DNA from 2 places in the Bradyrhizobium sp. SZCCHNR3119 genome. Region 2 is predicted to be linked to the other one. Evidence: riboswitches for the same ligand, from Rfam matches in the RefSeq annotation. Region 2 holds a riboswitch; the other holds the start of a gene.
The links. Region 2 has a riboswitch for cobalamin ahead of QX034_RS01835 (HupE/UreJ family protein). Riboswitches for the same ligand answer to the same signal wherever they lie in the genome.
Positions count from the first base shown of each region.

Region 1: linked by a shared signal. The riboswitch ahead of QX034_RS15690 (TonB-dependent receptor plug domain-containing protein) and the one ahead of QX034_RS01835 (HupE/UreJ family protein) in region 2 are both predicted to bind cobalamin.

Region 1 covers NZ_JAUEUV010000001.1:3,366,733-3,378,385, reverse strand. The annotation lists gene QX034_RS15700 (peptide ABC transporter substrate-binding protein) at 1-988, opposite strand, end outside; gene QX034_RS15695 (hypothetical protein) at 1,217-1,795, opposite strand; gene QX034_RS15690 (TonB-dependent receptor plug domain-containing protein) at 1,891-3,900, opposite strand; cobalamin riboswitch at 4,123-4,341, opposite strand; gene QX034_RS15685 (hypothetical protein) at 4,430-4,687, opposite strand; gene QX034_RS15680 (hypothetical protein) at 4,711-5,403, opposite strand; gene QX034_RS15675 (hypothetical protein) at 5,529-5,777, opposite strand; gene QX034_RS15670 (hypothetical protein) at 5,958-6,614, opposite strand; gene QX034_RS15665 (thioesterase family protein) at 6,745-7,518, opposite strand; gene minE (cell division topological specificity factor MinE) at 7,593-7,868, opposite strand; gene minD (septum site-determining protein MinD) at 7,865-8,680, opposite strand; gene minC (septum site-determining protein MinC) at 8,701-9,390, opposite strand; gene QX034_RS15645 (hypothetical protein) at 9,920-10,570, shown strand; gene QX034_RS15640 (ABC transporter substrate-binding protein) at 10,788-11,653, shown strand, end outside.
Region 2 covers NZ_JAUEUV010000001.1:370,156-381,808, forward strand. The annotation lists gene cobN (cobaltochelatase subunit CobN) at 1-2,688, opposite strand, end outside; gene cobW (cobalamin biosynthesis protein CobW) at 2,698-3,732, opposite strand; gene QX034_RS01830 (DUF1636 domain-containing protein) at 3,729-4,142, opposite strand; gene QX034_RS01835 (HupE/UreJ family protein) at 4,139-4,780, opposite strand; cobalamin riboswitch at 4,898-5,091, opposite strand; gene cobU (bifunctional adenosylcobinamide kinase/adenosylcobinamide-phosphate guanylyltransferase) at 5,130-5,666, shown strand; gene cobO (cob(I)yrinic acid a,c-diamide adenosyltransferase) at 5,690-6,298, shown strand; gene QX034_RS01850 (cobyric acid synthase) at 6,303-7,790, shown strand; gene cbiB (adenosylcobinamide-phosphate synthase CbiB) at 7,780-8,751, opposite strand; gene cobD (threonine-phosphate decarboxylase CobD) at 8,775-9,803, shown strand; gene QX034_RS01865 (adenosylcobinamide-GDP ribazoletransferase) at 9,790-10,515, opposite strand; gene QX034_RS01870 (histidine phosphatase family protein) at 10,512-11,108, opposite strand; gene cobT (nicotinate-nucleotide--dimethylbenzimidazole phosphoribosyltransferase) at 11,108-11,653, opposite strand, start outside.

The DNA of each region.
Region 1 (11,653 bases), 3.0 Mb from region 2:
AGGGATCGGTGACGTTGAGGGCGATGTATTCGATATGGCCCGTCACCGTCAGCTGGGCCTTGCCCTGGCCGCCCGCCTCCAGCTTGGTCAGGATCTCGTCCTCGACCTGGAGAAGATAAGCATAGTCGTATTCGCCGGTCTGCAGCACAGCGCGCGCTGCGGACACGGCATCGCCGCCGCCCTTGGCCTCGACCGTGTCGAAATAAGGCCGGTTCGGCTGGTGATAGTCTGGGAAGCGCTTGCCGGCGATCGAATCGCCGGGCTTAAAATCGACGTACATATAGGGGCCGGTGCCGATCGGCTTCAGATTGGCCGGCGCCTCGCGCGATTTGCCGCCGATGTAGTCGGCAAAGACATGCTTGGGGATGATCTGACCGAAGGCCGAGACAAAGGGATCGGCCCAGAACGGGGTGGGCTGAACGAACGTCAGCTTCACGGTGTGATCGTCGATCTTTTCGACCGACTTCAGGCTCTTATAGCTGCCGATTGAGACCGCAGCCGTGTCGGGATTAACAGCATACTGCCAGTTGAAAATGATGTCGTCGGCGGTGAACGGCTGGCCATCATGCCATTTCACGCCCTGCTTCAGCTTCCAGATCACCCAGGTGTAGTCGGCCGCAAGGCCGCCATTCTCCTTGGTCGGAATCTCGGCCGCGAGGATAGGTACGAGATTGCCGTCGGCGTCCCACCCGGCCAGCGGCTCATAGAACAGCCGGCAGGCTTCCTGATCCTTGGTGCCGATCGCGAAATGCGGATTGAGCAGGGTCGGTGCCTGCCAGAACAGCAGCTTCAGCGGACCGCCGCCGCCGGCCTTGGTCGGCTTATAGACGATCTCTTCCGCGGCGATTGCGACCCCAGAATGGGCCAGCATCGCACCGGCCATCGGTGCGCTCAGCCCAACGGCGATCATCCGTTGCACAAATTCTCGGCGGGACAGGCGCCCGGCTTTGACATCGGTGATCTGGTTTCGAAGGTCGCGCTCGTACATTCAACAGCTCCAGCTGATGCTCATCCAAGAAAACGTTACGCCTCCATGCAGATGCCTGGAGCGGCGTGAAATTGGATCAGCGTTCGGAGCAACTGTCAAAGCAGATTCCGGGCCAACCTTTGATTCGACCTTCGTTAGATGACCTGCCGCGGGATTCGCTTCGCAGCTGCGGCAGGATCATTCCAGGGCGATACCGGAAAATGGAACTACCGGCAGGCCGCACCACAATTACAAGGCGCGCTCGGCGCGGAACGAGCCCAGCAAGCGAACGGCCTCGCAAACCGCGACCAATCCGATCAACCATGCCATGCTGGTGAGACCGATGCGCAGCACGATCGCGGGCTCGAAAGCCGCCGCGCCGCCGAGCACCGGCGTCGCGGCGAGCAGAACGAACTCATAAGCGGCATAGGCGCAGAGCAGCGTGGCGGTGAGCGCGAGCGGTGCTGGAACAAGCCGCGGCAAGACGCGCAACGCCGCCGATGCGAGCAGGGTTGCGGCCAGCGCGGCGGCGCCGATGGCAAAGCCCCACGCCAACGTGGTGGCGTCGATCGGATAGCCCAGCGCGCAGAAGCCGATGCCCTGATTGACGAGCCATGCGCCGGCGATCACCGCGAGCGCCGAGCCCTGCGGCAGCATCGCAGCCGCCACCACGGCGAACGCCGCGAACGGCGTCGCACAGGCGAGCGCGAGACTGGCGAGGCAACTCGCGGCGGACAGCAGAGCAAATGCGAACAATGGCTGATATCGCGGCGCGACCGATGCGAGCGAAATGCCCATCGCGGGGCGGAACTGACGATCAAGAGCCATGACAATTCTCCTTCGGTTGCTAAGTCTAAACTTTTCTGTCGGATGGCGATAGGCCGCACGATCCGCCTCGGAGCGGCCGCGCTCGGGAGACACCCTCATTGCACGCCATAGCTGGCGACCCGGATGCCACCGAACACGCCGAGCCCCGGCGCCAGGAAACCGGTCGGGTTCTGGTAGTGCCTGTTGAAGAGATTATCGACGCGCGCGAACAGCTTCACCTGGTCGCTGAGCGCATAATCGCCGCGCAGATTGACGATGGTATAGCCCGGCGCGGTCAGGCCGGAGACCAAGCCGTCACGGCTCACGTCGCGCCAATCGGAGACATGCAGCACGGTGGCCGACACGGTGAGCGGATCGACCGGCCGCCAGGTCGCGGTGGCGCTCCACTTCTGCTTGGGCCTGCGCAGCAATTGCTGGCCGGTAATCGCATCGACCGCGCGGGTGAAGGTGTAGTCGGCGCGGACCGCCAGCCGGCCGGTGACATCGGCCGCGACAAAGCTCTCGGTTCCCTCCGTCCTGGCCAGGCCGACATTGGCGTAGGAGGTGAACGTGTCGTTGGTCGCGATCAGATTGGTGATGCTGTTGTGGAAATAGGTCGTGCCGAACCGGATGCGGCTGGCAAACAGCGGCTGCTCGAAGCCGAGATCATAGCCAGTGCTTTCCTCCGGCCGCAGGTTGGGATTGCCGAAGAAATTGAACGCCGGAAAATCCTGGTAGAGCTGGCTGAGCGTCGGCGCCTTGAAGCCGGTGCCGTAACTTGCCTTCAGCTTGGTCTCGGTCAACGGCACGATCACGGCCGGCGCGATCCGATAGGTCGCATGCGAGCCGAATGCGTCGTTGAGATCATCGCGCACATTCGCGACCAGGAAAAATCGCTCGGCGAATGACGACTGCAGTTCGATGAAGCCCGCTTTGTTGCCGTTTTCCGCCGAGAGCGCCGCCGTGGTCAGGCGTTCAGCCTGCTGCTCCGCACCGACGATGACGTCGTTTCCCGGCGCAATCCGGGTGACCGCGTGCCAGTCGTATCTGAGCCGTTCGCCTTGCCCCACGGTGGAGGAGAGATCTCCGGGTGCGAGATCGGAGCTCCTATCACTGGTGTAGTTGACGCCGAAATAATTGGTGATGCGGCCGCCGGGCAGCGACCACACCGCCTCCTGGCGCGTTGCGAGCTGGTGCACATTGTGCCGGCTCTGCGCGGCATTCGGCACGCTGGGAAAGCCGCCGTCGCCGGTGAACAACAAAGTCGCATCAGTGTAGCGGACCACCGAATTGACGGTCCACTCGTCGTTCAGCGCAAGGCCGAGCTTCGAGGAATACGTCATGTTGTCGTAGCTGTTGCCGATCGCCTGCTGTCCGGGCGGCAGCAGCTGCAACGGCGTCACCGGCACATCGCCGGCATGAAGGTGCGCGACGTTGACTGCGTAGTTGAAATTGTCCTGCGATCCGCTGACGCCCGCGGTCTGGTTGAACGTATTGAACGAGCCCGCTTCAACCGACGCAACGGCGCGGGCGGGACCCTCGCCCTTGCGGGTGACGATCGAGACCACGCCCCCGATCGCATCCGAGCCATAGAGACCGCTTTGCGGACCGCGCAACACTTCGAGCTGCTGGATGTCGGCGGTGAGCAGATGCGCGTAGTCGAAGGCGCCGTTCGGTGTGGCGGGATTGCCGAGCTCGATGCCGTCGATCAGCACTTTGGTGTGGTTGGAATTGGTGCCGCGCACGAACACCGAGGCCTGTCCGCCAGGACCGCCGGCCTGGACCACATTCAACCCGGGAATGGTGCTCAGCAGGTCGGGCACGGTCCGGTATTGCTGAGTCTGGATGTCCTTGGCGGTGACGATGCTGATCGAGCTTGCCGCCTGGGCCGCCGGGCTCACGATGCCGGTCGGACTGACGGCGACAGATACGGCATTCGCGGACGTCGATGCTGCAGGCGTAGGCGACTGCGTCCGCGCATCCGCTGGCGCATGGAAAGCTGAAGGTCGCGCACGCTTCGGCTGCGACTTGGGTTTAGGTCTGGGTTTGGGCGCCGCCACCTCGACCGGAGGCAGCAGATCGGGTGAGGCCGACTGCTGCGCTTCGGCGGCGAGCGGACCGGCCATGACGATGGCAGCGACAACACGAGACGCGACAGGGCCGGCGCGCAAGCGCGCAGCGGCGATGAGAGGAAGACGGATGCAACGCTGAGACAAGAATGGCGGAGACATGGGTCGAAGACCTCGGCGGGACGGCAGTGGCACGTCACCGCGAACGAGGTCTCACGCCAGGACGCGGCAACGCGCCTCGGGTGAAACGATGTCAGTACTCCCCGACCGACATCCTCGCGTGTGACCACGGCTGACGGCAGGTCTCCTGGCTCGCGGGTCGTCACCTTGCGCCGCCTTCCCAGGACCGAGATTCCCAGTGGCATCTGACGCGAGATTCGCCGCTTACAGTTGCGGGGGCAGCTGCGGCCTTCGGGCGATCTCCATCGCGGAAGATCTCCCGGCACCGCATTCCCTTTTGATCCCCGGCGAAGGGGAACCGTCGGGAGGCACATAGAAGGAGGGACGTGACGGTGTCAATGCCGGCCCGGCGCGACGCAGAACGGTCAGCAGAGGTCCGAAAACGGCAGCCGCGGGGCGCTCTGCCTTATCTCTCGCGCTTCATCTTCTTGAAGCGGACGCTCTTGCCGTCCGGCAGCCGGGTGGCGACATAGCCGGCGTCCAGGCAAGCCTCACGCTGCGGCATCCTCTCCTGCGGACTGCGCAGGCTGTCCCACCACGAGGCGCGCTGCGCCGCACGCGGCAGGCTCGCGCCGATGAGCTCCTCGATCTGATCGAAGCTGAGCACAAGTTCGGGAAGCGTCTGCTGTTTCAGAAAATCGCGTAAGGAGTCGTAGTCGGACACCAAATCCTCGTCGTCGGCCGCGTTTAGATCGCGGCGGCGACCTTATCCAAACCGATGATGCGCGCAAGCTTGCGCACCTCGTCCTTCTGGTCGTCGCGAAGCTGCCAGAGCAGCGGCATCGCCGCCGATTTCAGCTGCTGCACCTCGTCGGAATCGGGGTCGATCGGCATGCTGCCGGGTTTCGGATTGCCCTGACGCGTGGCGTGGATCTTGCGGGCGACCGCGCGCAGCGCGGTCTCCACCGCAGGCCAGTAATATTCCTGATCGGGCGATAGCTTCAGCCGCTCCTTGATGCCGGCGATCTGGCCATCGCTGAGCAGGGCATAGGCCTTCTGCACCTCGGGCCGCAGCGCCACCAATGGCTTCTGCCTGGGCGCGGCCGGCTCGGCAACTTGTGCGGACGCCACGATGGCGCCGGTGATCTGCGCTGGCGTAGCCGGCTTCGGCATCTCAGCGTCGGCGGCGGCATAGGCAAAGGCCTGGCGCACCGGCTCGCTCGGCGCAGCGGCCGGTTGGATGTCCTCGGTCAGCGATGAAAAGTGAGCGACAGTGAGGCGGTCGCCCTTGGCCTGCCGGTTGGAGACAGGGCTCTTTGCCACTACGGCCGGCATTTCAATACCGGCGGACGGCACGCTGTCGCGGAACAGGATGCTGGTCGCAGCTGCCCCTGCCACGAGCACGCACACCAAAGCCACAAGGGTGATCGATTTCGTCACGCACATCTCCGTATCCCCGGCGGTACGCCGCACTTTGCCGAAAACTGGGAGCAAATTAAGGCTTTCGGTTTCCATTGTTGCCGGAGGGCCTCACTGACCGGCTCAATTGCGCTCTGAGGGCGCCCTTATGCAGCCGCGTGCAGGTCGTAGGCCGCCTGAATATCGGCAACGATATCGGAGGCTTCCCACAAGGCCGCGGGTTCCACCGAACGCAGGCTGATGGTCCAGTTGCCGCCGCGGGCGGTGCGCGGAACGCTGACAATATCGAAGCGCACGGTACGGCATAGCGGGTGCCGCTGCAGCGCGTGACCGACGCGGACCCTGATTTCCTCCAGCGTCGCCGGCGTCTTGTCCATCAGCGTCCCGAAGCCCATCGCGCATCCCTCGTGATTCGAGCCTTGCGAGTCTCCCGCGGTGAACGGGATACCGCCACGCACGGATTGTCGGCCTGGGATGGTTAATGCCGCGTTAAAGTTGCAACCGGATGGGATCTGGGGTCCTGCGGGAATGCGCGGTTTTCCGGGCAGGATGCGACCTGCCCCCAGACGCGGCGCTCAATCGTCGCCAAACAGGCTGAAGCGCGGCGTCGGCATGTCGACCGGCTCCGCCACATAGGCGCGCGGCGCGCTGTCCTCCCGCACCGCCTGTTCGACGTCGCTCAGATCCGGTTCGCGGCGCCGAGTCCAATGCCGGCGCTCGGACCATTGCTGGTGCCGTTCGGCACGGCGCCGATCGCTGTGTTTGCGTTGGCTGTCGCGCGACTTCAGATCGGCATCGTCCGCCTTGGCCATCGCGTTTTCGGGGGCCTTCGCTTGCTCCGGCGCTTTCGCCTGCTGCTGCGGAGCTGGCGGGATCGACGGCGACGGGGAGGACTGCGCGGCGGGCGCATTGGACGCCGAGTTCACCGGCGACGGCGCAGGCTGCGGCGTCCCCTGATCCGCAGCAGGCTGCGGCTGATCGGCGGCCTTCGCCGCGGTCGGCGTCACCACGATGGGTGCCGTCGTCGCGGCCTGCGTCGCAGCGAGATAGGAACTCGGCGATGCGCTGGGCAAGGGCGAAGGCTCCGGTGCGCGTCGCTCCAGCTTGGTGGATTCCAACGGCGGTGTCTTCGGATTCATCTTCTCCGCGATCACGAGTCCGCCGCCGAGACCCACCGCGATCGCAATGGCGACGGTTCCCGCACCCGCAAAATAGGCTGTCGAGTTGCGCATGATCCCGCTCCTTATGGTTGGCCGGGCAACGCCCTCACGGCGGCGATGTTCCGGCCAAGCCCAATGAGCGTTGGGGGCGCAGATGACAGGAGGAAGATGGCGAGGAATTGCGCAGAGAGAGCGTCCGCCCTCACCGCTTCTCGATCACGAGGCTCTGCACCACGCGACCAAAATAGCCCCTGGCATCGCCGAGCCGCGCCATCGCGAGCCCTGTCCCGTCCGGACCGATCCAGCTGTCGGCATCGAGCAGGATCCAGTCGCCGACCGGCTCGCGCGCCATGCTGAGCGTGAGATCGGCATTGAGGAACGTATAGAGATTGAAATCCAGCGCCGGCGAGGTGCCGTTGCAGAAGTCGGCAGCGACCGCGGCGCGCATCGCTTGTGAGACCGCGTGACCGTCGACCAGCGGCCAATCGACGCGATACCAGATCGCACCCTTGCCCTTCACGCCGAAACGGCCGCGCGCGGCGCGCAGCGACATGCCCGTGACGAACGGACTTGACGAAAAATCCACCGGCTCCGGACGCGAGGCATCGGGCGCCGGATAATCGACCGGCAGATCGGCGATGTCGCCCGGCAGCGGGACGGATTCCTGCCGCACCTTCAGCACGGTCGCGGCGGCAACGACCACGCCGGCCGCGCGCAATCTGATCGCACAGAGCTGGATCTTGCGGCCTTCGCGCAGCACCTCGGTCTCGATCGTGAGTTCGGAGAGCGGCACCGGCCGCATCAGATCGATGGTGAGACGGGCGATGCGCATCGGCGCCTTGGTCGGCATGCGCTCGGCGGCCCAGACCACGAGCGACGCCGGCGGCGAGCCGTGCTGCATGCTCGGATCCCACGGACCGGCCGCGTCCGGACTGACGATGACGCGATTGTCCTCGACACGAAAAATCGGCTGCATCAACTCAATACCGCGCCCCGCAATGCGCGCCCCTGCTCGCGCGTCTCGTTGCGGGCAAGCGCCGTCGCCGCGCCTCAGCCGGCGGTGGCAAGAGCGCGATCGGCGCCATTGGGCAGTTCGATATCGACCTCAAGCGTCGAGACATGCTTTCCCCGATCCATCCGCACGATGACCTTGTCGGGATCGAGTACCACATGGCGCGAAACCACCGCGAGGATTTCCTCGCGCAGTTGCATCAGCAGATCCGGCTGGCTGCGCAGGCTGCGCTCATGCGCGAGCAGGATCTGCAGCCGCTCCCGCGCGATCGGCGCGGAGGCCGTGCGCCCGGAGAATAGCCGCAGCATGCTCATGCAGCCCTCCGTCCCAACAGCCGGTTCATGAGGCCCTTGCGCTCGGCAGGCACCATCATCTCGATATGCTCGCCCAGCAGCCGACGCATGGCGTCGAGATAGGCGCGCGCCGGCGTGCTGGCCGGACTGTTCAAGGTGACCGGGCAGCCGACATTGGAGGCGCGCAGCACGTCCTGGCTCTCCGGCACGATGCCGAGCAGCGGCGTGGCCAGGATCTCCAACACGTCGTCGATCGAGAGCATCTCGCCGCGCGCGGCACGTGCCGGATCGTAGCGCGTGATCAGGATGTGCTTCTCCACCCGCTCGCCGTGCTCGGCGCGCACCGTCTTGGAATCGAGCATGCCGATGATGCGATCGGAATCGCGCACCGAGGAGACTTCCGGATTGGTGACGATGATCGCTTCATCCGCAAAGCGCATCGCGAGCATGGCGCCGCGCTCGATGCCGGCGGGGCTGTCGCACAACACCCAGTCGAACATCTTGCGCAATTCCGCAATGACGCGGCCCACGCCCTCTTCGGTCAGCGCGTCCTTGTCCTTGGTCTGGGAGGCGGGCAACAGCCACAGATTCTCCAGCCGCTTGTCGCGGATCAAGGCCTGCGGCAGCTTGGCGACGCCCTGCACCACGTTGATCAGATCGAACACGACGCGCCGCTCGGCGCCCATGACGAGATCGAGATTGCGCAGGCCCACATCGAAATCCACCACCACGACCTTCTGGCCGGCCTGCGCCAGCGCCGCCCCGATGGCGGCCGTCGTCGTGGTCTTGCCGACGCCGCCCTTGCCCGAGGTCACAACGAGCACCTTTGCCATTTTTGATTGTCTCCTGTCGTTCAGTTCAACGGCGTGATTTTCATGGAGTTGCCCTCCAGCCGGGCTTGGGCGGGCTTGCCGCGCAATGCGACGTCGATTTGCTCCGCTGTCTGGTAGTAGCCGTCGATGGCGAGCAGCTCGGCCTCGATCTTCTGGCAATAGATGCGCGCCGCCGCGTTTCCGTTGACGCCGGCCATCGCGCGGCCGCGGAGCGCGCCATACACATGGATCGAGCCGCCGGCGACGATTTCGGCGCCGGACGAAACGGCTCCAAGCACAGTGACGTCGCCGTCGGGAAAGACGATCGATTGCCCCGAGCGTACCGGATGTTCGAGCAGCATCGATTTCAAAGGCTGCAACGCCGGCTTGTCAGGCTCCACCTCGAGCACGGCGCATTGACGCCCGCCGGTGAGCAGCGGCGGCATGCCGATCGCAAGGCGGCCGGGCTCGACGCCCTCGAGGCCCAACACACGGATGTTGCGCGCCTCGATGCTCTTGATGAGATGCGTGATCGCAAGCGGGCTCAGATCCACCGCGGAGAGGTCGAGAACCACTGGCTTGCCGACGAAAAAGCCCGGAGAACCCGCCAGCGTTGCATCAAGCTCCGCAAGCCAACCGGCAATAGGCACAACGGGAGAAAACACGAAGGCGACATAGGAACGGCCGCGTAGACGAATGAACTGACGTGTCTGCTCCATCTTGACGTTCATGACCATCCGACCAGCCTTTCTTAGCGATTGGTTAACTGTCGGACGGCGTTGGTTAATGGAGAGTTAAGAACACGTCATCGACTTGAATTAAACTGCCGGCGGTACGGCCGTACGTGGAACGCGACCGAACCGCGTCCCTTTCGCAGCAGAATCGTGGCCGAGTGCCGGCACTCCCAAGTCAAGGCATTACGCGCCTCATTTTAATCACATCCAGCTGATAACCTTAAGGTTCATATAACGATGGTCCTGCGGAGGACCGGCCTGTTCGAAGATTGACACTCGTCAGGGGGCGGGGCATGGGATCGATGGAAGCGTTGCGAGCGCAAATGAGAGCTCGTAGCGCGATGCAGGGGACGAGGCTGCGCGCACAGAGGCGCGCCGGCGCTTTGCTTCGGTCGCTGCAGATATTCCGGCTCGATGGGGTCGCATGCGACCGTTCACGCGCCCCCTTTTTCCATTAGCACCTTTGTCGCCTGCGGCGAGGGCAGTGGCGTACGTATACCGGAGTTGAGCGTTAGAGGAGTAGCGTATGAGTTCCTTGAGTGAGCAGAATCCGACGACCAACCCGCAGGATCCTTTGCATTATGCACCGCGCTGGGTCCGCGAAAGACCAGAGGCCTCCCGACTTTCTCTCGTCGAAGAAACCCGAGAGAAGCCCCAGACGGGCGAACGCAGCGAGCGAGCGCCCGCCGGGCAAACCACCATCGAATCGCGGCTTGAGAGTGCAGTATTCGAATCGCTGCGCCACTCGCTCGACCCGCAGGTGATGCGCGAGCCGCCTGAGTTCACACGCGAACGCGACCGTCGCTCCGTGACGTTCAAGATCGCAGGCCGCCTGGCCGCCGCGGCCGGAGTCGCTGCCGTGGTTGCGCTCTTCTTCGTCAATATCGTCCCCTCGTCCCGACAGCAGGACGCCAGCTCGTCGTTCGTGGCGGCGGTCCAGGCGATGAAGACAACGCTGCCGCCGCCCCCGGCCGCAGTGGAAGCGAAGGATATCAAGGCCGAACTGGACGACACGCAGGTGGACAAGACAGACGTCAAGACGACGTCCGCGTTGTCGCAATTCCAGTCGCTGCTGCCGTCGGATGCGCAAGGCCAGAGCGCCAGCTCGGAAAAGCCGCTGCTGCAGCAATTCATGCAGTGGAATCAGAGAGCGAGCCAATCCGACAGAGCCCAATGATTCGCTCTGGTGCGGCGAATTGAAGTTTCGATCGGCGTCTCGCAGCCCTGATCGGAACTTCAAGTTCGACGCCGCACCAGAACCAAAGGTTTTGCAGTGCTCTCCGAATTCCGAAGTTCGCAAACGAGGGTGCGCGACATGATGCGAACTTCGGAATTCGGAGTACGACAGGGGCACTAGGCGTCAAGCGAGCTGAAACGGCATCACCATGACTATTATGTCTGACCTCTGGCCCCGTGTGGCCGCGGTGCGAGACGTGCGTATCTCCGTTCGTCTGGCTGCCTTGCTGTTCGGCGCGCTATTCGCCGGGACTGTCCACGCGGCGCCCGGCGACAATCTCAAGGTGGTGCGCGAACTCAGCAGCAAGGTCGGTCCGATCGTCGGCTCCGCGCTGGCCTGCCGCGACATCGCCCGGCCCCGCATCCAGCTCATCATCGAGAAATTTCAGGGTGTCATCCGCGAGGCCTCCACGCTGGAGGCCGATCGCGATGAGGTGACACGCCTGTTGGATCGCTATGTCGCCGAAGGCCGCAGCATGGTGACGAGCGGACGGATCGATTGCCGCGCCGCCGATCGCCAGCTTGCCGATCTGGAAAAGTCGATCGCAAGTCCGCCGCAGACCACATCGGGCTTGCCGGAAGTGAGGTTTGGACCGCCGGCTGCGATGGCGGCGATCGCGCCGACGCAAACCCTGCCGCCGCCGATGAACGTGCGCGGCGTCACCCAGAGCGAGATCAAGTTCGGCATCGTCATCCCGTTCTCGGGTCCGGTGAGGGAGACCGGCCGGCTGATGAAGCTCGGCATCGAAGCTGCATTCGATCGCGCCAACGAGAGCGGCGGCATCAATGGCCGCATGCTGAAGCTGGTCGCCGCCGACGACGGCTACGACCCCAATCGCACCCTCGATGCGATGAAGCAGCTCTACGAGAAGGAACAGGTTTTCGGCTTCATCGGCAATTTCGGAACGGCCAATGCGGCCATGGCCATCCCCTATGCGCTGGAGCGGCGCACCCTGTTCTTCGGCGCCTACACCGGCGCCAATGTGGTGCGGCACGACCCGCCCGACCGCTACGTCTTCAATTA
Region 2 (11,653 bases):
CTTTGCGGCAGCGAGCGGATTGTCGGCATCGTCCTCCTCACGGGCGGCGACGGTCTGCACCGCGAGGTCGAACAGCGCGATCTGCGCTTCGAAGATATCGCGGAACAGGCCCGAGATGCGCAAGGTCACATCGATGCGTGGACGGTCGAGCGAGGCCAGCGGCAGCACATCGACGCCGATGACACGGTTGGAATTAAAATCCCAGCGCGGCCGCACGCCGAGATAAGCGAGCGCCTGCGCGAGATCGTCGCCGCCGGTGCGCAGCGAGGCGGAGGCCCAGAGATCGAGCACCAGGGTCCGCGGATACTCGCCGTGATCCTGCAGATAGCGGCGGATCACCTCATCGGCGGCGCGGGCACCGACCACGGCAGCGGTGCGGGTCGGGATCGCGCGCGGATCGATTGCGGTGAGATTGCGCCCAGTCGGCAGCACATCGAGCCTGCCGCGGCTCGGCGCTCCGGCCGGTCCAGCCCCGATGCGTCGGCCGTCTAATGCGGCGAGCAGCGCCGCACGTTCGGCCGCGGCGCTGGCGCGGATGCAGGCATCGATCCCGGCACGATCCTTCGCCTCGTTACGGGTACCGCCAGCAGCGGCGATAGCATCGCCGAGCAGTCCGATCGCAACATCATCCGGCGCACGACCGAACACGTGCAGCCGCTCACGAACCGAAAGCTCCTTGATGTCGCAGAGCTGCGCATCGAGCTTGGCGACGGCCTCCCGTCCGCCTGCGCCTTGTTTCAGGCCGCAATCCGCAGCGAGGCCGCTTGCCCAGGCGCGCGCGACGATCTCGTCCTCCAGAAGCTTCAGGCGACGCTTATCGAGCCCATCGGCCTCCGCATATTCCTCGACCAGCCCCTCGAGCTCGAGCAGCGGACCGTGCAAGCCTGCTTGCGACAGTGGCGGCGTCAGATGGCCGAGCGTCACCGCGCCAAGCCGGCGCTTGGCTTGCATGGCCTCGCCCGGATTGTTGACGATGAACGGATAGATCACCGGCAGCGGACCGAGCACGGCCTCCGGCCAGCAATTCTGCGACAAGGCGAGCGCCTTGCCCGGCAGCCATTCCAAGGTGCCGTGGGCGCCGAGATGCACCAGCGCGTCGATCTGCTCCACTTCGCGCAAATGCGCATAGAGCGCGACATAGGCATGACGCGGCGGCACCGTGGTGTCGTGATAACCCGCCTTGCGATCGACATGAGCGCCGCGATCCGGCTGTAGCAGGATCAGCAGATGTCCTGCACGCAGGGCCGGAAAGCGGAATGCGCCGTCAACAAAGGTCGGATCTGCCTCCGCTGCGCCCCAACTCGCCGCAAGCTCGCGCTGCAAATCGTCTGGCAAGGCCGCGAGATGGCTCTGATACGCAGCAAGAGGCACTGCGAGCTCCGACGCTTGACCTCTCAGCAGCGCCTCGATGTCAGCGGCAGTTGGGCTGGACGCACCGAGATCATAGCCCTGCTCGGCGAGCAGCTGCGCGATTTCGGTCGCGCTTTGCGCGGTGTCGAGGCCGACCGCATAGCCGCGACGACCGCCTCGCGCCGGATAATCCGACAGCATCAGCGTGAGGCGGCGGTTCGCCGCTGGCGTCGTCCGCAGGCGGCACCAGCGCGCTGCGAGCCGCGCGACGAAGGCGATGCGATCAGGCTGCGGTACATAACGGACCGCGCCGAATTCGAGCTGGTCATCGAACGGCGCCTCGCCCTTGAACGCGATGGTGCGCGCCAGCAGACGCCCATCCAGCTCCGGCAGCACCACGTTCATGGCGAGATCGGTCGGCGACAGACCGCGCGCGGACGAGGTCCAGGCATCCTCACTGCTTTGGGCCTGCACGATCTGCAGCACCGGCGCGACGGCGAGGTCAAGCACGGTGGTGCCGTCCTCACGCAGGGCCGAGAAGGCCGTGGCGTTAAGGACGACGCTTGGCCGTCGCGCCTTGATCAGCCGTTCCAATCCATCCGCAACGTCAGGATCTTTCAGGCTTGTCACCGCGACGGCGGCGGACGCAAGCCCTTCCCGCTCGAGCGCCGTCTGCAGAACTTCGATCGCCGCTGTATCGGCCGCGAGCAGGCTGGCGCGGTAGAACACGATCAGCGCGCATGGCTTCGTGTCACCCGCAACGCACAACTCCTCGACGGGAACGGCGCCACGCCCGGCCGCGAATCCAACGATAGAGCCAAGCGCAACCGGCTCCGCAAATGTGGCTTCACGCCCCAGCAGCGAATTCAGATAGCGCAGCGCCTCGCGCGCATTGGCGGTGCCGCCCTCGTGCAGGTAGCCATAGAGTCTCGAGGTGACGTCGAGCGGCAGCGTCGAGAGCGCATCGAGCCGCTCGTCGGCGCGGTCGTCGCCCGGCAGCACCGCCAGCAGAATGCCTCGGCTCCGGCACACATCAGCCAGGCGCTCCAGCCCGTAGCGCCAATAATCGAGCCCGCCGAGACAGCGCACGACGACGGCGCGCGCCGAAACGGCGACACGATCGATATAGAGGTCGACCGACATCGGATGCTTCAGCCGCTTCAGGCTGGCGAGACGCAAGCTCGGCAGTTCTGACGGCGATCCTCGCCACGCTTCGGCCAGTGCCGACAGGTCGCTGTCGGAGAACGACAGAACCACGACCTCGGCCGGCGACTGCGCGAGATCGACGGCCTGTTCGAGGTCGTCGAGCGCGGCACCTGATGTCGCCAGGAGATGCATCGGCCCTCGCTAGCCGGCAACCAGGTTCTTGATCGCGGCCACGTCGAGGCCGCGCTCGCCGATGAACACGAGCCGTCCACGCCGCTCCTCGCCGGCGCGCCAGGGCCGCTCGAATTGATGCTGGATGCGGTTGCCGACCGCCTGGATCAGGAGCCGCAGCGGCTTGCCTGCGACTTCCACGAAACCCTTCACCCGCAGCACATCGTGCGCACCGACAGCATCCGCGATGCGGGCCAGGAGCACGTCGGGCGAGGCCTGCGCCGGCACGTCGAGCACAAAGCTTTCGAAATCGTCGTGATCGTGCTCAGCCTCATTGTCGTGATGCGATGGCCGCGCGCCGAGGTCGCCTTCGGCCGCCGCACCCAGCCCGAGCAGCACGGAGGCCGACAGCTTGCCGTGCTCGGACGCGATCACCTTGACGGCACGCTGCACCTTAGCTGCGATCTCGGCAGCGACCGCCTGCCGCTCCGCATCCGTCATGAGATCGCTCTTGTTCACCACGATCAGATCGGCGCAGAGCAGCTGATCCTCGAACACCTCTTCGAGCGGATTGTCGTGATCGAGCGAGCCGTCCGCCGCGCGCTGCGCCGCCAGCGCCTCCGGATCATCGGCGAAGCGGCCGGCGATCACGGCCGGCCCGTCAACGACTGCAACGACTCCGTCAACGGTGACACGGGTTGCGATCTCCGGCCAATTGAACGCCTGCACCAGCGGCTTCGGCAGCGCGAGGCCGGAAGTCTCGATCACGATGTGCTCGGGCGGTTCGTTCTGATTGAGCAGGCTCTTCAGCGCGGGCACAAAGTCGTCGGCGACGGTGCAGCACAGGCAGCCGTTCGACAATTCGACGATGCGATCCTCCGGGCAATCCGGCACGCCGCAGCCTTTCAGGATATCGCCGTCGATCCCGACATCGCCGAACTCATTGACGATGATGGCGAGCCTGCGACCGTTCGCGGTCTCGATCAGGTTGCGCACCAGCGTGGTCTTGCCGGCGCCGAGGAAACCGGTGACGATCGTGCATGGCGTCTTTGCGAAGGATTTCATGGCAGCGAAGCCTCTTTGGATGAGCGCGACGGCAGCGGCGGCACGCGGGCGATCGTGTTTTTTCTCACGTATTCGGGACGCTCCCGCCACGGCGGCAGGCCGGCCTCGTGGACCTGATGCAGCCTGGCAAAAGCGAGCACATCATCGGCATGGACATCCGGATCGAGCGCTCCGACGATATAGGTCCACTTGCCAGGCGCAGTGACCGCAACCGTGCAGGCGCGACTGCAATTCGAGAGGCACTCGACCGGCACCACGGTGACATCGCGATGCTCGGCTGCGACCGCATGGATGGCCTCGAGTAGCCGCGCACCGGCACGCGGCTGCTCGCTGGACGCAGGCTCGGCGCTCTGCATCCGGCAGGTGACGCAGACGAACAACGTCGTCGCGCCCGGGTCTGTGCTGCTCATCCGGCCAGACCAGCCGCCATGGCGGCTGCCGCACCGCCCACCAGCGCAATCGCGGCGCCCGCGATCCGCAGCGCGAAAAGCGAGAAGGAAACGCCGCGCGCAGCAATCATCCGGGTGGCCAGGAACGCACCGGCGGCAATGACGCTCTGGATCACCAGCAGCCCGGCGAGATAGGCGCCCAGCGGCGCGCTTTCAGCACCAACGATCGATTCGCCCAGCGCGTAGCCATGCACTATCCCGGTCAACGCAAACAGGATCGCGACCGGCAGCACACCGAAGCCGGCGCGCAGCAGGATCAGCAGGCCGATTGCGGCCGTCGACAACCCGACGAGAAGCTCTGCGGCGGGAATATCAGCGCGGCCGACATGCAGCATCACGCCGGCGATCATAGCCGTGGTGAAGGCCAACACCGGCGCAAAGCCACGGCCGATCAGCGCAGCGACGATGCCCGCTCCCACAATCGCGGCGAAATGATCGAGCCCGATGACGGGGTGAGCAAGCCCGGAGAGCAGGCCTTGCGCCAAGGTCTGCGGCAGCTTGCCGCCCATCATATGGTGGGCCGATGCAGGATCGGCGAACAGTGCCACGACTGCGACTGCAAACGCGATGCGGGTTGGAAATCTGGTGGGAAATCTCATGGCCGTCTCCGTCGATGCCCGAACCTGTCAGGGTTCGTGCGATACGCTGCGCCCGACGGCATCCCAGACAGTTCCGGGATCAGAACCCTGCATCGCGACTCCCCGCGCGACGGGTCGGCCAACAGCAATGTCGACGGCAGGTCTCCTGGCTCTCGGGTCGCCGCGCGAGACCACCTTCCCGGTTTCCCAGTGGTTCAAAGGCCTCGCACTCACCGATTACAGTTGCGGGGGCAGCCGCGGCCTTGGGAGGAGATCCCGCACCGCGTTCCCTAAATCTCTCCTTTCGGAGAACCGTCATCTGTTAGATACGGGATCGAGCCAAAGCCCGTCAATCGGAAATCCTGCCGTCATGCCACCCGCCCCGCCTAGCCCTGCCCTGCCGCGCCTGACCCTGGTGCTCGGCGGCGCGCGCTCCGGCAAGAGCCGGTACGCGGAGGCGCTGATCACCGCCCTCCCTTCCCCCTGGATCTATCTCGCAACCGCGCAGGCGTTCGACAACGAGATGGCGTCGCGCATCGCCGAACACAAAGCGCGCCGCGCCGATGGATGGCGGACGATCGAGACACCTCTCGATCTTGCAGCTGCCGTGGCGGCGAACGGCGATTCTGCAACACCTGTTCTGGTCGATTGTCTCACGCTCTGGCTCAGCAATATCATGCTGAGCGGCCGCGACGTTGCCGTTGCTTGTCGTGAGCTCGCCGATGCATTAGCTGCCGCCAGGGGCCCAATCGTTGCCGTCTCCAACGAGGTCGGGCTCGGCATCGTGCCGGATAACGCGCTGGCCCGCGCGTTTCGCGATGCGCAGGGCCGCCTCAACCAGGATATTGCAACATCCGCGGATCGCGTGATCCTGATGGCGGCGGGCCTGCCGCTGACGTTGAAATAGCAGCGCATCGAGAGGAAACGAGAATGAGTGACCACAACGAGGATGCGCGCCACAAGGCCAAGATGGAGAACCGCAAAGCGATCCAGGACGCCGAGGTCGCATCGAAGACCGTTGAAAAAGGCCTGCTGATCGTCCACACCGGCAAGGGCAAGGGTAAGTCGACGGCTGCCTGGGGCTTGATGCTGCGCGCCCTCGGCCGCGGCTTCCGCATCGGCGTGGTGCAATTCGGCAAGGGCGCATGGCAAACCGGCGAGCGCAAGGCGATCGAAAAGTTCGGCGACCAGGTCACATGGCACACGCTCGGCGAAGGCTTTACCTGGGAGACTCAGGATCGTGCCCGCGACGTCGCCGCGGCCGAGCGCGCCTGGGCCAAGGCCAAGGAGCTCATGGCCGATCCCTCGATCCGGCTCCTGATTCTCGACGAGCTCAACATCGCGCTGCGCTATGATCACCTGCCGATCACTGATGTCGTCGAAACCTTGCGTGCGCGTCGCCCCGATCTGCATGTCGTCGTCACCGGCCGTAATGCCAAGCCCGAATTGATCGAAGCCGCCGATCTCGTCACAGAGATGAATCTGGTCAAGCATCACTTCACCGCCGGCGTGAAGGCGCAGGAAGGCATCGAGTTTTAACCGCATGGTCGCGCGCGCCATCATGTTCCAGGGCACCGGCTCCGACGTCGGCAAGTCGCTCATCGTTGCCGGGCTCGCGCGGGCGCTGACTTTGCGCGGCCTCAAAGTGGCGCCATTCAAGCCGCAGAACATGTCGAACAATGCGGCCGTGACCGCAGATGGCGGCGAGATCGGCCGCGCTCAGGCGCTGCAGGCGCGCGCGGCGAAGCGGCCGACCTCGGTACACATGAACCCGGTGCTGCTGAAGCCGCAGAGCGAGGTCGGATCGCAAGTCGTCGTGCAAGGCCGCGTGATCGGCAACGCCAAGGCATCGGCCTATCAGGCGATGAAACCACAACTGATGGGCGCGGTGCTCGACAGTCTTTCGCGCCTCGCCGACGACGCAGACGTTGTGCTGGTGGAAGGCGCTGGCTCGGCTTCCGAGATCAATCTTCGCGCCGGCGACATCGCCAATATGGGCTTTGCCCGTGCGACGGACCTGCCGGTGGTCCTGATCGGAGATATCGATCGCGGCGGCGTCATCGCGAGCCTGGTCGGGACCAAGGCCGTGCTGGCGGCGGAGGATGCTGCGCTCATCGCAGGCTTTCTCGTCAACAAGTTCCGCGGCGATCCGGCCCTGTTCGCGGCTGGAATGGCCGAGATCGCGGCGCGGACGAACTGGCAGGCGTTAGGGCTCGTGCCGTATTTCGCCGGCGCGCATCGCTTGCCGGCAGAGGATGCGCTGGGGCTTCCTTCGCGCGGGGCCTCACCTCCAAGCGGCCCGCCTAAGGTCGTCGTACTGGCCTACCCGCGGATTTCCAATTTCGATGAGTTCGATCCGCTACAGCTGGAAGACAGAATCGAATTGCAGTTTCTGCGTCCCGGGACCCCGATCCCCGGTGATGCCGCCGTCGTCATTCTGCCGGGCTCGAAAGCGACCATCGCCGATCTGACCGCGCTGCGGCAAACCGGCTGGGATATCGATCTTGCAGCTCACGTCCGGCGCCGCGGCCGTGTGCTCGGCATCTGCGGCGGCTATCAGATGCTCGGCCGGATCATCAGCGATCCTGATGGCCGCGAAGGTCAGGCCGGCGCGGTCCCCGGCCTCGGCCTGCTCGATGTGACGACCATTCTCACCTCGGACAAGGCGCTGCGTGAGGTCGGCGGTACGCTGCTGAGCGGCGGCGCATCCTTCCGCGGCTATGAAATGCACATCGGGCAGACCACCGGCCCCGATACGACGCAGCCATTTCTCAAGTTCGAGGACGGCCGCAGCGATGGCGCGGCCGTCGCAACCGGCCGCATCGCGGGATGCTATGTGCACGGGCTGTTCAGCGCCGACGGCTTGCGCAGCCAATGGCTGGCTGGCCTCGGCGCGGATTCAACGGTCTCGGACTACGAGGCCGAGGTCGAGACCACGCTGGATGAGCTGGCTGCGCATCTCGAACGACACGTTGATATCGATCGCATTCTGGAGCTGGCACGCACACCGACGCTGCCGGTCATTGGCTGACAGCGATCACCAGCCCGGCAATCACCAGACCTTGAATCATGCAGGCGGCCCGGTAGAGCGACAGCGCGCGCCTGATATCGCGCGCCTCCGCTTCCGCGCGCCCCGCGCCAATCCAGGCATCCTCGACGATTTGGCCGTGATAAACACGCGGGCCCGCCAGTCGCAGGCCAAGCGCACCGGCCATCGCCGCCTCTGGCCAACCGGCATTGGGCGAGCGATGCTTGTGGGCGCCGTGCCAGACTGCACGTATCGCCTCGCGCGGCGCGGCACCAGGGATCACGCAGGCAGCAAGCACCAGCCACACCGCCGAAAGCCGCGATGCCGGCAGATTGACGAGGTCGTCGAGGCGTGCCGCCGCCCAGCCGAAGGCGCGGTGACGCTCTGACAGATGCCCGATCATGCTGTCGGCAGTATTGAGCGCCTTGTAGACCAGCATGCCCGGCAGGCCGGCGACCGCCAGCCAGAACAGCGGCGCGACCACGCCGTCGGAGAAATTTTCAGCCAAGCTCTCGATCGCAGCGCGCGCAACGCCCGCCTGGTCGAGGCTTTCAGGATCGCGGCCGACGATCATCGACACGGCACGGCGGCCGCCGGCGATCCCTTCCTTGTCGAGCGCCGAGGCTACGGCGGACACGTGCTGATCTAGACTGCGCTGCGCCAGCAGACTGCTCGCAACGAGACCTAAGACCAGCGCCGCGAATGGTTCCGGCAATGCCCAATGCGCAGCTGCCGCGAGCGCCAGCCCCACAGACGCGACAGCCATTCCCAGCAGAAGGACCAGCACCACACCCCGGACGCGGCGGGCACGGAAGGAGGCCGATGCGCGGTTCCAGTGAGCATCAGCCCATGCTATCAGCGCGCCGATCCACATCACGGGGTGTCCGATACGGCGGACCAGCGCTTGCGGGTAGCCAAAGAGCGCCTCGATGATGAGCGCGGCAAGCGCGACGGCGAGAAACATCGATCCCCGATCGAAGGACTGGTATGGACCATAAAGCGAGTAGCACGCGGGGCATCCGGCCGGAAGCGGTCGCTCACGGCGGAAATATCGACGAGATCAGCCGCCGCTATCCCGACGCGCCGCAGCCCTGGGTCGACCTGTCGACCGGCATCAATCCGATCGCCTATCCGCTGCCGAGGCTTGCGGCCGAGGCCTGGACGCGGTTGCCGACCAACGCCGACGAACGCACCCTGCTCGCAGCCGCCGCGGCCCGCTGCGGACTTCAAGCCCCTGCTTCCTTGATCGCCGCCCCAGGCACCCAGGCGCTGCTGCAGATCATCCCCCGCCTCCGTTCCCCGGGAACGGTCGCTGTGCTCGGCCTTACTTATGAGGAACATGCGCTGTGCTGGCATCGTTGCGGCCATCGAGTCCGCACGGTCAATGAGGTCGAGGCGCTGGCCGAGGCCGACGTTGCCGTCGTGGTGAATCCCAATAATCCCACCGGTCGTCTACTGCCGCGCGAGACGCTCGTTTCGCTCGGCTCCGAGCTGGCGCGGCGTGACGGCCTCCTGATCGTGGACGAAGCCTTTGCGGATTTTCTACCTGGTGATGCGAGCCTGACGTCTCGGCTGCCGCCAGCAACCATCGTGCTGCGCTCCTTCGGCAAGGCCTATGGTTTCGCGGGCCTGCGGCTCGGCTTCGCCATTGCGGCACCTGAACTCTGCCAACGCTTAAGGGGTGACCTCGGCCCCTGGGCGGTCTCTGGACCTGCGCTCGCGATCGGAGCCGCAGCGTTGCGGGATGATGTGTGGCTGCAGCAGGCGCGGCAACGATTGGCTGCGGATTGCGCACGTCTCGACGCGCTGCTGATGGCCGCCGGCTGCAACATTGTTGGCGGCACCCCGCTGTTCCGTCTTGCCGAGAGCGTGGCCGCCCGACATCTGGCCGATCGCCTCGCGCAGCGAGGCATTCACGTCAGGCGGTTCGCCCATAATGAGACTTGGCTGCGTTTCGGCCTGCCGGGTCGCGAGGAGGAATGGCAACGGCTCGCCGATGCGCTCACTGCAGGCTGAACACGCAGGCGAACAGCAGCAATGTCTCCGTCACCTCGACACTGGCGCCAAGGCCATCGCCGGTAATGCTGCCGAGCCGCGATTGCCAATAAAGCGCAACGGCGGGAATGACGATCAACGCCACGAGCGTCGGGCGCGCGCCGATGAGGGCCAGTAGGAGAAGCGCCAGCGCCCAGCCGCCAATCAGGAGCCAACCGACACTGTTTGCAACGCTGGCCCCGAGCCCCGGCTTCAATGATACGAGCAGCCTGCTCCAAACCAACGTGCCCCAGCGCGCCCAGGCCGGAATGAGCACCAGCGCCCCGATCGCAAGCGACGCCGGCAGATGCGCGATGAGCACGAGCTTCGCCGCGATCTGCAAGGCGATCGCGACCACGGCAAAATTGCCGGCATGAGGATCACCCAGCACCTCGATGAAGCGATCGGGCTTGCCGTGCGAGGCGCCGAATGCGTCGGCCACGTCGCCGAGCCCATCGAGATGCAGCGCGCCGGTGATCCAGATCCAGGCCACGACCACAGCGAGCGCAACGACCCAAGGATTGCTGCCGTGGAGAATGCGCGCGATCAAGGCAAGACATATCCCGACGACGAGTCCGACGGCGGGGAAGAACATCGCGGCGCGCTTGAGATCGCCGGGTCGCATGTCGGCGACACGCGGGGTCGGGAGGCGCGTAAGAAACTGCAGCGCGATCCAGAATTCACGACGACTCATGGCTGGATGATCTCGATGATTTCGCCCCAGAGCGCATCGTCCTCGCCGCGCCCGATCTCGAGCGTGATACGAGTCGCGGGATTGATGCGCAAACTCCACAGCGACCGCAGCGGCCAGTTCAAGATCAACGACAGCGCAGCACGGATGGCCCCGCCGTGCGTCACGATCAGCACGGGAGAGAGCTCAGGTTCTGTCGTCAGCCTGTCGAGGGCTCGACCGACGCGATCGCGCAAAGACACCCAGCTTTCCCCGCCGGGCGCGGTAAAAGCCGTGGGATCGGCGTAGAACGCCTGCAGCAATGCGGCATGATCAGGCCGCGCCGCGATCTCGTCCCGTGATCGCCCGTCCCAACGACCGAAATCGAGTTCGCTCCAGTCGGGGTCGATATGGACCACCGTGCCCGATCGTCGGGCCAAATCGTCGGCAGCAGCCCGCGCCCGCGCCCGCGGCGAGCACACGATGTGCCTCCATGCTCCGTCTTGGGTCTGCTTGGCAAATTGCCGCCACCCCATCTCGCTCAGCGGCGGATCGCTGCGGCCGTCGAGATAGCGCTCGCGCCCGGTGTCGCCGTGCCGCAGCAGATCGATCCGCATCAGCTGTCGCGGCCCGACACCGCGGCTTCGGCAAAAGTCGCCATCTCGTTATGAAGCGCGCATGCCAGCCGCAGCAGGGGCAACGCAGTCGCCGCCCCCGAGGCTTCGCCGAGCCGCAGATCGAGATCGATCAGCGGCCGCGCACCGAGTGCGTCCAGCACGACGCGGTGGCCCAGTTCGGCCGAACGATGCGAGAAGAGGAGCCATGGCCGACACGACGGATTGAGCTTCACGGCAGCAAGGGCGGCGACCGAGACGATGAAGCCGTCGATCAGAACCGGTACACCCATTCGTGCAGCAGCAATGATCGCGCCGGTCATTGCGACGATCTCGAGCCCACCGACCGCGGCGAGCACGGTCTCCACGGGGGTGCCAACTTCCAGTCCATGCAATGCGAGCGCGTCGGCAATCACGCGCGCCTTTCGCGCGCGCCCTTCCCCATCCAGCCCGGTGCCGCTCCCGACGATTTCAGCCGCGGGCCATCCCAGGAGCGCAGCCGCAATCGCCGAGGCGGAGGTCGTATTGCCGATCCCCATCTCACCGAG